Regions from separate parts of the Streptomyces sp. NPDC101234 genome, predicted to be linked through region 1. Evidence: riboswitches for the same ligand, from Rfam matches in the RefSeq annotation. Region 1 holds a riboswitch; each other region holds the start of a gene.

Region 1 (4,344 bases):
TCCACCGTGCGGGCCGAGGCGATCGGGGCGGTGATCGTGGGCTGGGCCGCCAGCCAGGCCAGGGCGACCGTGGGGATCGGGGCGCTGTGGGTCTCGGCGACCTCGTCCAGGGCCGTCAGGACCTTCTGGCCGCGCTCGGACTCCAGGTACTGGGCGGCGCGGCCCGCTCGCTGGCTGTCGACGGTCGTGCCGGGGCGGTACTTGCCCGTGAGGAAGCCGGCGGCCAGGGAGAAGTACGGGACCGCCGCGAGGCCGGTGCGGGAGGCCAGGTCCTGGAGGGGGCCCTCGTAGGTGTCCCGGGAGACCAGGTTGTAGTGGGGCTGCAGCGCGACGTACCGGGCGAGGCCCTCGCGGTCGGAGAACTCCAGGGACTCCTGGAGGCGCTCCGGCGTGATGTTGGACGCGGCGATGTGCCGGACCTTGCCCGCCCTCACCAGTTCGTCGAGCGCGCCGATGATCTCCTCGACCGGGACCTCGGGGTTGTCGAAATGCGTGTAGTAGAGGTCGATGTGGTCGGTGTCGAGGCGGCGCAGGGACGCGTCGGCGGCGGCCTTGATGTTGGCGGCCGACAGACCGAGGTAGTCGGGGTGCTGGCTGACCTTCGTCGCGATGACGACGTCGTCGCGGTTGCCGCGCGCCTTGACCCACTTGCCGATGATCGTCTCGGACTCGCCGCCCTTGTTGCCCTCGATCCAGGCCGTGTAGGCGTCGGCGGTGTCGACGAAGTTGCCGCCCGCGGCCGCGTAGGCGTCCAGGACGGCGAAGGAGGTGGCCTCGTCGGCCGTCCAGCCGAAGACGTTGCCGCCGAGGGCGAGCGGGAAGACCTCCAGGTCGGAGGCGCCGAGCTTACGGAAGGAAGCGGAAGCGGAAGAAGCAGTCATGCTTCAGTTCAACATCGGTGACCTGGCACACCATGCCGGGGCTATACGAAGTTCTCGTAAAAGCGGAGGGCAGCCGGAGAGCAGGCAGCTGGCAGGAGCAGGCCCGACACGCCTGACCGGCAGCCCTGACGTCGGGGGGGTTGTCGTCAGGACCGCCGGAGATCAGGAAGTGTCCGTCAGGGGTTGAGGCCCTTGCCGCGCAGCCAGGTCATCGGGTCGATGGCGGTGGCCTGGCCGCCGGGGTGGACCTCCAGGTGGAGGTGCGGTCCGGTGACGTTGCCGGTGGCGCCCACGCGGCCGATGACATCGCCGGTGGAGACCTTCTGGCCGACCGAGACGCCGATCGAGGACTGGTGGCAGAACCACAGCTCGGTGCCGTCGTCCAGGGTCAGGATCGTGCGGTAGCCGTAGGAGCCGGCCCAGCCCGCCTCGGTGACCGTACCGCTGTGGACGGCCTTGATCAGCGTGCCGGTGGGGGCCGCGAAGTCGAGGCCGGTGTGGTAGCCGGAGGACCACATGGAGCCGGCCTGGCCGAAGGTGCCGGTGATCGTGTACGAGACGACCGGCAGCGTGTACTGCTTGGCCAGCGCGGCGAGCCGGGCCTGCTCGGCCTTCTGCTTCTCGGTGGCCTGCGCCTTCTCCTTGGAGTCGGCGGCCTTGGCCGCGGCCGCCTTCTCCGCCTTGGCCTCCGCGGCGGAGATCGCCTTGTCGGCGGCGGCGACGGCCTTGGTGTCGAGCTGGTTCTGCTGCCGCTCGGCCTGGGCGATGATCCGGTTGCGCAGCGCCTCGCCGGCGTCGGACGAGGAGGAGTCCGCGTCGGTGGCGGTCGTCGTGGTGACACTGCTCAGCGCGGTCTGGGTGGCCTGGTGGCCGCCGTTCCCGCCGAACAGGGAGTCGACGGAGGACAGGTCGGGCATGGAGATGGAGACCGGCGGCTTGCCGGTGTTGGCGCTGGCCATGCCGCCCGCGCCGACGGCGGCGATGACACCGACGCCGAGAACCGTGGAGCTGCGGGCGAGCCCGCCGCCGCGCTGCTTGGCGACCCGGTGCCGGCCGCGTACCGGGTCGAGGGAGTCCTCGGTGGGGTTCCACTCCTCCCAGGGGCCCTCGTCGGTGCGGTAGCTGCCGTAGCCGAAGGTGTCGGGTTGCCGCTGGCTGGGCACGAACGGAGCTGTCGGGGCAGGTGGGTTGGACGCCACGCGGGCGCACTCCTTTCCTTCCGCCGCCTACCGGGTTAGCTGACGGGTTCGGAGCAGAAGGTCTCCTACGCGCGTATACCGGCCGTTTTGTACCCGGCGGTAGCCTCGCGATTCACCCCAAGGTGGTGGTTCCCCGGTTCCCTCACGGGATTCGGCGCGTGCGCACGGAGCCGTCGCGGGTGACGGCTGGGACGACCGCGCTGCGTTATCGAACGTTAATAGACCCAGCCGTCAGATTCCAAGCTGTTCGCCTTGATCATTAAGCTTCCACAGCATGGACTTACCTGCCACGACAGGCGAAAAACGGGCGAGTTGACCGGACCTCCTGTTCACACCAGGAGTCACACGCGTTTTGATGGTGTCTCAGATGTTACGCGGAGGGCGGTCGTCCGGACACCGAGTGTGACGGCGGCGAGGCTGCGCCCATCAGCGCGGACGGGATACGACTCAGGGCCGGAATCCTAGAATTCGGATTCCGGCCCTGGCCTTCAGTAGCGGGGACAGGATTTGAACCTGCGACCTCTGGGTTATGAGCCCAGCGAGCTACCGAGCTGCTCCACCCCGCGTCGGTGAAACCAGCATACGCCATCGGAAGAGGGGAAGTCACACGGGTTACGAGGGGCCCTCGTCACACGAGGTGCGCGTTCGGCGCCTTCGCCAGTTCCTCGTACTCCCCGAGCACCACCACCGCCACCCCGCGGTCCCTCAGCATCCCCGTCCCGTCGGCGGCCGCCACGAACGTGTCGGGCTCGCGCCACGCCGTCACCACCCGGCGTACCCCCGCCCTGAGGATCAGCTCGGCGCAGGGGTGCGGGCGGGAGGAGCGGTGGGTGCAGGGTTCGAGGCTGGTGTAGACCGTGGCCGTGGGCAGGCGGGGGTCGGCCGGGTCGATCTTGGCCAGGGCCGCCTCCTCCGCGTGGACCACGGGGTCGCCGGCCTCCCGGGAGTGGCCGCGGGCCAGTTCCGTGCCGTCGGCCGCGACCACCACCGCGCCGACGCTGAACGCCGTCCGGGACGGCGGGCACTCGGCCGCCAGCTCACAGGCGAGCCGCAGCCAGTGGCGGTCGGCGGCAAAGGCCGGCGCGCCCTCGCCGGGGGCCGTGGGCTCGTAGCGCATGAGGACGACGTCCTCGATACGGCGGCTCTCCAGGAGCCGCAGCCGCCCGGCCTGGTAGCCGCCGGGACCGAACAGGCGCGGCGCCTTCGGGTCGCCCACGAACAGCGGGGCCAGCACCAGCTGGACCTCGTCGGCGAGGCCCTGCTGGAGGAGCTGGGTGTGGACGGTGCCGCCGCCCTCGACCATCAGGCGCCGTACGCCCCGTACGTCGTGCAGATGCTCCAGGAGGCGGCGCCAGTCGAGGTCGGCGCCGAGGGCGACGATGTCGGCGGCGACGCCCAGGGCGGCCGCCCGATCCGCACCCGCATCCGTCGTGTAGAGGACCTTCTCGCCTCCCGTGTGCCAGAAGTTCGCGTCCGGGTCGAGGTCGCCGGTCGCGGTGACCGTGACCTTGAGGGGGTACTCCGGCTTCCCGGCGGCGACCCGGGCCGCACGCCGCCCGGGGTCGTTGACCAGGAGCCGCGGGTTGTCCGCGCGGATCGTGCCGGCGCCGATCAGGATCGCGTCGACGGACGCGCGCACCTCGTCGACGCGGTCGAAGTCGGCCGGGGACGAGAGCAGCAGTCGGTCGGGGCCGGTGTCGTCGAGGTAGCCGTCGAGGGAGACGGCGGCGGACAGCAGGACGTGGGGGTACGGCATCGGACGCGCTCACTCTCGGCGGCGGGCGGGCGGGGGCGGTGGGACGAGACCTGCGAACTGGACGCTTGGTTAAAGTTTGAAACAAACCTACACTGACCCCATGACGACTCGCTGGCTCACCCCGAAGGAGCAGCGCGCCTGGCGCGCATTCATGGCGGCGACGAACCTCCTGGAGGACGCGATCGACCGCCAGCTCCAGCAGGACGCCGGCATGCCGCACCTGTACTACGGCATCCTGGCCAACCTCTCCGAGGAGCCGGAGCGCAAGCTGCGGATGACCGATCTCGCCGCGAAGGCGAAGATCACCCGCAGCCGGCTGACGTACGCCGTGACCCGGCTGGAGAAGGACGGGCTGATCCGGCGCGAGGACTGCCAGTGGGACAAGCGGAGCAGCTTCGCGATCCTGACGGACGAGGGCATGGCGGTGCTGGAGCGCACGGCGCCGGGCCATGTGGACACCGTACGGGCGGCGGTGTTCGACCGTCTCTCCGAGGACCAGGTGGAACAG
Region 2 (4,344 bases), on a different contig from region 1:
GCACTTCGAGGTCCGGCCGGCGGGTGGCGCCGCGATAGACCCGCTGCCGTGGCTGCGGAGCCACGGACTGGATCCCACCTGATCCTCTGAGTTCATCCTCCGAGTGAGCCCCCGCCGGCGGCGGGGGCTCATCCGTCTTCTACAGCTTCTCCACCGGCGCGTACCGCAGCAGCAGTCGCTTCGGCTTGCCGTCCCCGAAGTCGATCGTCGCCTCCTCGTTCCCGCCCGTGCCCTTCACCCCGACGACCGTGCCCAGGCCGAACTGGTCGTGGGTGACACGGTCGCCGACGGCCAGCGAGACCACCGGCTTCTCCGAGGTCCGCCGGGTGGCGAAACCGGACGCGCCCGACGCCGAGGAACGCGAGCGGGTCGAGGAGAGCGAGGCCGCCACGCCCGAAGCGGGCCCGGAGGACACCGGCGCCGTCGCCCCGGTCCGCTTCCACTCCAGATACGAGCCCGGGATCTCCTCCAGGAAGCGCGAGGGCGGGTTGTACGACGGCTGGCCCCAGGCGCTGCGCATCGTCGACCGCGTGAGGTACAGCCGCTCCCGCGCGCGTGTGATGCCGACGTACGCGAGGCGCCGCTCCTCCTCCAGCTCCTTGGTCTGGCCGAGGGCGCGCATGTGCGGGAAGACGCCGTCCTCCATGCCCGTCAGGAAGACCACCGGGAACTCGAGGCCCTTGGCGGTGTGCAGGGTCATCAGGGTGATGACGCCGTCGCCGTTCTCGTCGTCGTCGGGGATCTGGTCGGAGTCGGCGACCAGGGCCACCCGCTCCAGGAAGTCGGCGAGCCCGCCGGGCTGTTCACCCTCGCTGCGCTCCTGCTCGAACTCCAGGGCCACGGCGGCGAGTTCCTGGAGGTTCTCGATCCGGGTCTCGTCCTGGGGATCGGTGGAGGCCTGCAACTCGGCGAGGTAGCCGGTGCGTTCGAGGATCGCTTCGAGGACGGTGGCCGGTCCGGCGCCCGACTCCACGATCGTACGGAGATCGTCCATCAGCGTGTTGAACCGCTTGACCGCGTTCGTCGACCGCGCGGCCATGCCGTACGCCTCGTCGACGCGCTTGAGCGCCTGCGGGAAGCTGATCTTCTCGCGCTGGGAGAGGGCGTCGATCATCGCCTCCGCGCGGTCGCCGATACCGCGCTTGGGGACGTTGAGGATGCGGCGCAGCGGGACGGAGTCCTCCGGGTTGGCGAGGACCCGGAGGTAGGCCAGGACGTCCCGGACCTCCTTGCGCTCGTAGAAGCGGACACCGCCGACGACCTTGTAGGGCAGGCCGACGCGGATGAAGATCTCCTCGAAGACACGGGACTGGGCGTTGGTCCGGTAGAAGACGGCGACATCGCCCGCCTTCGCGTCACCCGCGTCCGTCAGACGGTCTATCTCGTCGGCGACGAACTGGGCCTCGTCGTGTTCGGTGTCGGCGACATAGCCGGTGATCCGGGCGCCCGCGCCCGCGTTGGTCCACAGGTTCTTGGGGCGGCGGGACTCGTTGCGCTCGATGACCGCGTTGGCGGCGGAGAGGATCGTCTGCGTGGAGCGGTAGTTCTGCTCCAGGAGGATCGTCGTCGCGTTCGGGTAGTCCTCCTCGAACTGGAGGATGTTGCGGATCGTCGCGCCCCGGAAGGCGTAGATCGACTGGTCGGCGTCGCCCACCACGCACAGCTCGGCGGGCGGGAGGTCGTGCTCGGCGGGCGGTACGTCGGTGGGGTGCCCGGAGGTGCCGACGAGCTCGCGCACCAGCGCGTACTGGGCGTGGTTGGTGTCCTGGTACTCGTCGACCAGGACGTGCCGGAAGCGGCGGCGGTAGTGCTCGGCGACGTCCGGGAAGGCGCGCAGCAGGTTGACCGTGGTCATGATCAGGTCGTCGAAGTCGAGGGCGTTCGCCTCGCGCAGCCGCGACTGGTAGAGGGCGTAGGCCTGGGCGAGGGTCTTCTCGAAGCCGTCGCTCGCGCGCGCGGCGAAGTCCTCCTCGTCGACCAGCTCGTTCTTCAGGTTGCTGACCTGGGCGCTGAACGACTTCGGCGGGAAGCGCTTGGGGTCGAGGTCCAGGTCACGGCAGACCAGGGCCATCAGCCGCTTGGAGTCGGCCGCGTCGTAGATCGAGAAGGAGGAGGTGAAGCCGAGCTTCTTGCTCTCCCTGCGCAGGATCCGCACGCACGCGCTGTGGAAGGTCATCACCCACATCGCGTTCGCGCGCGGGCCGACGAGCTGCTCGACGCGTTCCTTCATCTCGCCCGCGGCCTTGTTGGTGAAGGTGATCGCGAGGATCTGGCCCGGGTGGACATGGCGCTCGCCGAGCAGGTGGGCGATGCGGTGGGTGAGCACACGCGTCTTGCCGGAGCCGGCACCGGCCACGATGAGCAGCGGGGAGCCGGCGTGCACGACCGCCGCGCGCTGGTTCTCGTTCAGCCCCTCCAGGAGCGCGGCCGGGTCCAGGGCGGGGCGGGCGGCGCCGTCGCGGTAGTAGGCGTCCCGGTCCGGGGGCACGTCGAACCGCCCGCCGAACAGATCGTCCGGAATCGGCTCCGGTACGTGCTCGTCCTCGGGCGGCGGCGGGGGTTCCTCCTCCTGGCCGCGCGGGGGCTGGAGGCTCGCCAGGAAGCTGTCGTCAAAGAGGCTGCTCATCGCTCTCCGAGTCTAGGACGCCCCACCGACAACCGGTCGCCACCCCGAAAACTCACCCCGGCCACCCGACGGATTCGGTCCATCACATTCAGCGATCGCAGGTCACGGGCGCCCTGACCCCCGACCGCCGAAGGAGTGAGTCGCTCACCCGAACCGAACAAGTCGTGACATACGCCACCTAAACAACCGCATCGCATGAGACTCAACACTCAGGTCACGAAAATGTATCGGGCATATCGCACATCAACCTTCACACGGACCACACGAGTTGGCTAGCGTGCCGGGCAGGCCGTACGACACCCACCGGCGAACGTCGCCGGGCCGCACGGCCTCCGCCGAGTCCGGTGCGCCGCCGCGCCGCCGGAGCCGGGGACCCACACCGACCTTGGGGTGAATCGGTCCCGACTTCCCACGGGGAACGGACCGTAGGGCAACCCTTCCGAAGCACCCGCCCGAACCCGACAGCTAACTCGGTAGGCGGAACATGGAAGGAGTCGCCCCCGTTGGCGTCGCACCGAAAGTCCCGACCCTCCGCAACGCGCGTAGCCGGCATACGCACCCCCGCCCTGGCCACCGCCGCCCTCACCTCCGTGGCCCTGCTCTCCCAGACGGCCAACGCCACACCCTCCGACGACGGCAAGCCGAGCCTGGAGGAGGTGGAGAAGAAGGTCGACGCCCTCTACCGGCAGGCGGAGTCGGCCACCGAGAAGTACGACGCGGCCAAGGAGAAGACCGGTACGCAGCGCAGGCAGGTCGACACCCTGCTCGACGACGTCGCCCAGCGGACCGACCGGTTGAACAAGGCACGTGAGGAACTGGGGTCGTTCGCCGCGGCCCAGTACCGGACCGGGGCAACGACCCCCGACACGGAGACCTTCCTGCTCGCGGACAATCCGCAGGACTACTTCGACGAGACACAGCTGATGAGCCGGCTGACCTCGCGTCAGAAGGGCGCGGTCGACGACTACGTCACACAGCAGTCGGCGACCATGAAGAAGCGGCAGGAGGCCGCCAAGAGCCTCCAGACGCTCACCGACACGCAGGACGAGCTCAAGACCGCCAAGACCACCGTCCAGACGAAGCTGGCCTCCGCGCGGGAGCTGCTGTCGCAGCTGACGGCCCAGGAGAAGGCACGGCTCGCGGAGATCGAGAAGCAGAAGCAGGAGGAGGCGGCGCGCAAGGCGGCGGAGCTCGCGAAGCAGCAGGCTGCGGCCGCGGCCGCAGCCAAGCAGGACAGCTCGTCCTCCTCGTCTTCGACGTCGTCCTCCAGCGGCTCCTCGTCCTCCTCGTCCTCCTCCGACTCCGCCTACGCCACGAAGGCCGCCAAGGCGATCGCCTTCGCCCGCGCGCAGATCGGCAAGCCGTACGTCTGGGGAGCGACCGGCCCCGGCTCCTACGACTGCTCCGGCCTCTCCCAGGCCGCCTGGAAAGCCGCGGGCGTCTCCCTGCCCCGCACCACCTACGACCAGGTGAACGCCGGCACCACCGTCTCCCTCGCCGACGCCCAGCCCGGCGACCTGGTCTTCTTCTACGACGACATCAGCCACGTCGGCATCTACATCGGCAACGGCATGATGATCCACGCTCCGAAGCCCGGCGCGTACGTCCGGGAGGAGTCGATCTACTACGGAGGCGAGTCGATCATCCACAGCGTGGTGCGACCGGCCTGATCATCTGCACGTCCGCGGGTGAGCCGGCCTTTTCTCGTCGTTCCTGCC
Region 3 (4,344 bases), on a different contig from region 1:
TGCGAGGGCTGTACGCCCTGCTCGACCGGATCCGCGCGGCCCACCCGAACGTCGCCATCGAGTCCTGCTCCGGCGGTGGCGGCCGGATCGACCTCGGCATCATGACCCGTACCGACGAGGTGTGGACCTCCGACAACACCGACCCGCTGGACCGGCTCGCCATCCAGCACGGCTTCAGCCAGATCCACCCTGCCCGGGTGATGTCCGCCTGGGTCACCGACAGCCCGAACCACCAGCTCAACGGCCGGGTCAGCTCGCTGCGTTTCCGCTTCGTCAGCTCCATGGCGGGTGCGCTCGGCGTCGGTGGCGACCTCTCGCAGTGGACCGAGGAGGAGCTCGCCGAGGCCGGCCGCTGGGTGGAGCTCTACAAGGAGATCCGGCCCCTGGTGCAGCGCGGCGACCAGTTCCGGCTGCGGCCGCCGACCGGCGGGCTCAGCGCCGTGCAGTACACGCTCGGCGACGAGACCGTCGTCCTCGCCTGGCTCCAGGCGCAGAGCTACGGCGAGCCGGTGCCGGCGTTGCGGCTGCAGGGACTGGACCCGACGGCATCGTACGAATGCCGCGAAACCGGCGAAGTGTACCGAGGTGCCGTGCTGTTGCACCACGGGCTGCGGGTCGGCCTGAAGGGTGACCTGGATGCGACGGTAATCCAGCTACGCCGCATCTGACTCTTATGTCTGAATTAGCACCTTCGCCATAACTCGGCCTGAAATAAGGGGACGTGGTGTGACGTGCGTGAGGAGCGTCATATTCGTGACCGTCCGTCGCGCGTCATGTCCACGTAATTCGCGAGCTTTTCAGGGGAATCGAAAAACGCGCGCGGACGGAATTCACGGAGGGTGACCGGGAATTCCCGTAGCGGATCAAGTGGAACTCCGACAGCGGGAACCGGTCCCTTGTCCACGCGCGTCCTGCTCGCTTACGTTCGCCGCACATCCGGACGGAACGCCGAATCCTGCCGCCGTCCGGAGTCCCCACACACTCACCCGTGCCCGGCAGGAGCGGGGGACCCACCAGGTAAGACCGCCTGTTCCGGTTCCCGGGACGGCTAGGGGTGTAGTCACGTCTTTTTCGCGTGGCCGGGCAGCTCCAGCCCGAACCCGACAGCTCACCTCGCAGGCGTCGGAGAGGAATGCGCCATGCCCGCGAAGGGTAAGCACCGCCGCCCCAAGAGCCAGCGTTTCACCCGCTCCATAGCCGTCGCCGGTACCGGTGGCGCAGCGCTGGCCCTGCCGCTCATGGGGGCCACCGGCGCCCACGCGGCCACTGTGCAGTCCGTGTCCGAAAAGGCCGCGCAGTCGATTCCGACCGTCGAGAAGACGGCCGTGAAGAGGGCGGCTGTGAAGAAGTCCGCCGCCGCGTATTCCGGGCACCGCAGCTACACCGTGGTCTCCGGCGACTGGCTGGCGAAGATCGCCCGCGAGCAGCACGTCAGCGGCGGCTGGCACCGGCTCTACGCCGACAACCGGCAGGCCGTCGGCGACAACCCCTCGCTGATCCACCCCGGCCTCGAGCTCACGCTCGGCGACCGCCACACCGTGACGCCGGACACCTCGACCTCGGACTCCCGCTCCGGGGAACGGTCCGACTCGCAGTCGTCCGGCGCCGCTTCGTCGTCCTCCTCGGCCACCACGACCGCCGCCGGCTTCGCCCTTCCGGTCTCCGGCGGCACCCTCGGCACCGGCTACCACGTCGCCGGCAGTATGTGGTCCAGCGGCTACCACACGGGCGTCGACTTCGTCGTCCCGAGCGGCACCCCGGTCAAGGCCGTCGGCACGGGCACGGTCGTCACGGCCGGCTGGGGCGGCGCCTACGGCAACCAGGTCGTCATCAGGCTCGCCGACGGCTACTACGCGCAGTACGGCCACCTCTCCGCGCTCTCCGTCTCGGTCGGCCAGACCGTGACCGCGGGCCAGCAGATCGGCCTCTCCGGTGCCACCGGCAACGTGACCGGCCCGCACCTCCACTTCGAGATCCGGACCACCCCCGACTACGGCTCGGACGTGGACCCGGTCGCCTACCTCCGCGCGAAGGGCCTCGCCGTCGGCTGACGCCGGCGCCGCTCCTGGCCCGACACACACTCCGAAGGCCGGACCCCCGATCCCCGGGTCCGGCCTTCGGTGCGTTGCTTTCCTGTGGCGGGTGTGTCCGGGGCATCGACAGCGAGGGCGGTGAGGCAGCACAGTGGCCTCCATGGCTGCAAGCGCTTTCTATCACTCCCTCGCCGTGCCGCCCCGGAAGGAACCCGCCGTATGACGACCACCCGCCGAGCCTTCGGAGTCCTGGCCGCCGGAACCGCCCTCGCGGCCCTCGCTCCCGCCGCACCCGCGACCGCCGCCGCCCCGCACCACGGCCTGATCGCCGCCGACGACTTCCGCCACGGCCTCGGCCAGTGGTTCGTGGAGTTGGAGCAGGGCGGCACGGTCACCGCGGCCCGCGGGATCCTGGAGGTCGACGTGCCCGCGGGCGCGACCGTCTGGTTCCGGCGCCGGCTCGAAGGGTCGTACGTCCTGGAGTACACCGCGACCCCGGTGTCGGCCGGCGGCGCCGACGACCGCGTCTCCGACCTCAACAACTTCTGGAACGCCACCGATGTGCGCTCCCCGGACGACCTGTTCGCCCCCTCGCGCACCGGCGCGCTCGCCGACTACGACTACCTGAAGACCTACTACGTCGGCTTCGGCGCCAACTACAACACCACCACCCGGCTGCGCCGCTACGTCGGCGAGCCCGGCGTCCGGCCGCTGATCTACGACTACACCGAGCCCCTGCTCGTCGCGAACCGGCCCAACCGCGTCCGGATCGTCTCCGACGGCCGGGCCGTACGGTGGTGGAACAACGGCCGGCTGGTGTTCGACTACGCCGACCCGGAGCCTTATACGGGCGGGCACTTCGCGTTCCGGACCACCTGGAGCCACTTTCGGATCAGCGACTTCCGAGTCCGGCGATCAAACCGTCAACGCCGGTGATCAGAGCCTTATTCCAGGCTTGGCAGAGTATTTGAAAGTGTCTTATCTCACCGATCGTCAACCCCTTATTACGGTCGCGTAGGTCACAGCCGAAGGTGAATCATGGTCCGATGTGGCAGACGATTCGAAGAGTGACAATGCATCAGTGATCGGGTCGTACGTGGCGCTGGGGGACAGCTTCAGCGAGGGCGTCGGCGACCCAGGCCCCGACGGGGCGTTCGTCGGCTGGGCCGACCGGTTCGCGGTACTGCTGTCGGACCGGCGGCCCGAGGGCGACTTCGAGTACTCCAACCTGGCCGTGCGCGGGAAGCTGCTCGACCAGATCGTGGCGGACCAGGTGCCGCAGGCCCTGGAACTCGCCCCCGACCTGGTCTCCTTCTGCGCGGGCGGCAACGACATCATCCGCCCCGGGACCGACCCGGACGAGGTGGCCGAGCGGTTCGAGCGGGCCGTGGTCCGACTGACCGAGGCCGTCGGCACGGTCATGGTGACCACCGGATTCGACACCCGGGACGTGCCCGTCCTCAAGCACATGCGCGGCAAGATCGCCACGTACAACGGACATGTCCGGGCCATCGCCGACCGGTACGGCTGTCCGGTCCTGGACCTGTGGTCCCTGAAGACCGTGCAGGACCGGCGGGCCTGGGACGACGACCGGCTGCACCTCTCTCCCGAGGGGCACACGCGCGTGGCGCTGCGCGCCGGTCAGGTGCTCGGCGTCGAGGTACCGGCCGACCCGGACCAGCCGTGGCCGGCGCTGCCGCCCCGCGGCACCCTGGAGGTCCGCCGCGACGATGTGCACTGGGCCCGCGAGTACCTGGTCCCGTGGATCGGGCGGCGGCTGCGCGGCGAGTCGTCGGGCGACCATGTGACGGCCAAGGGGGCGCTCTCCCCGGACGACATCAAGATGCGGATCGCCGCCGTGGCTTGAGGCGGGTAGGGGGCGGCCTCCATGCGGGCCGCCCCTTACTGCTCCTCGGGCAGCCCCAGTTCGCGTGCCAGCGCCTCGTCCACCCACTCCTGTGCCCGGGAGCGCGGTACGGAGCCCGGGTAGGACGTGAGCTGGACGGCCAGCCCGTCGAGCAGCGCGGTGAGCCGCAGGGCCGCGGCCGCCGGGTCGGGGCACCGGAACTCGCCGGCGGCCACCCCCTCGGCGATGACCTCGGCGATCGCCGCCTTCCACTGCTGGTCCAGGTCCTTGGTGACGTCCCGCAGCGCGGGCTCGCGCAGCGCCACCGCCCAGCCCTCGATCCACAGCCGCCAGCCCTTGGCCTGCCCGGTCGGCGCGTACCAGCGCACCGCCGCCCGCAGCCGGCGCGACGCCGACGTACGGCGGCCCAGCAGCTTGCGCAGATGCGTCAGGTCGTCCTCGGCG

The links. A riboswitch is a leader RNA that binds a small molecule or an ion and turns the genes downstream of it on or off. The one in region 1 is predicted to bind cyclic di-AMP.
Region 2: linked by a shared signal. The riboswitch ahead of ACIRR9_RS00580 (NlpC/P60 family protein) and the one ahead of ACIRR9_RS51155 (M23 family metallopeptidase) in region 1 are both predicted to bind cyclic di-AMP.
Region 3: linked by a shared signal. The riboswitch ahead of ACIRR9_RS21070 (peptidoglycan DD-metalloendopeptidase family protein) and the one ahead of ACIRR9_RS51155 (M23 family metallopeptidase) in region 1 are both predicted to bind cyclic di-AMP.

The regions. Positions count from the first base shown of each region.
Region 1 covers NZ_JBIWOA010000055.1:21,119-25,462, forward strand. The annotation lists gene ACIRR9_RS51150 (aldo/keto reductase) at 1-881, opposite strand, end outside; gene ACIRR9_RS51155 (M23 family metallopeptidase) at 1,058-2,080, opposite strand; cyclic di-AMP (ydaO/yuaA leader) riboswitch at 2,088-2,247, opposite strand; tRNA gene ACIRR9_RS51160 (tRNA-Met) at 2,573-2,646, opposite strand; gene ACIRR9_RS51165 (dihydrofolate reductase family protein) at 2,709-3,836, opposite strand; gene ACIRR9_RS51170 (MarR family winged helix-turn-helix transcriptional regulator) at 3,937-4,344, shown strand, end outside.
Region 2 covers NZ_JBIWOA010000001.1:116,114-120,457, reverse strand. The annotation lists gene ACIRR9_RS00590 (M23 family metallopeptidase) at 1-82, shown strand, start outside; gene pcrA (DNA helicase PcrA) at 140-2,626, opposite strand; cyclic di-AMP (ydaO/yuaA leader) riboswitch at 2,950-3,121, shown strand; gene ACIRR9_RS00580 (NlpC/P60 family protein) at 3,130-4,296, shown strand.
Region 3 covers NZ_JBIWOA010000011.1:44,355-48,698, reverse strand. The annotation lists gene ACIRR9_RS21075 (alpha-galactosidase) at 1-668, shown strand, start outside; cyclic di-AMP (ydaO/yuaA leader) riboswitch at 974-1,135, shown strand; gene ACIRR9_RS21070 (peptidoglycan DD-metalloendopeptidase family protein) at 1,140-2,051, shown strand; gene ACIRR9_RS21065 (DUF6250 domain-containing protein) at 2,253-2,969, shown strand; gene ACIRR9_RS21060 (SGNH/GDSL hydrolase family protein) at 3,115-3,900, shown strand; gene ACIRR9_RS21055 (TetR/AcrR family transcriptional regulator) at 3,936-4,344, opposite strand, start outside.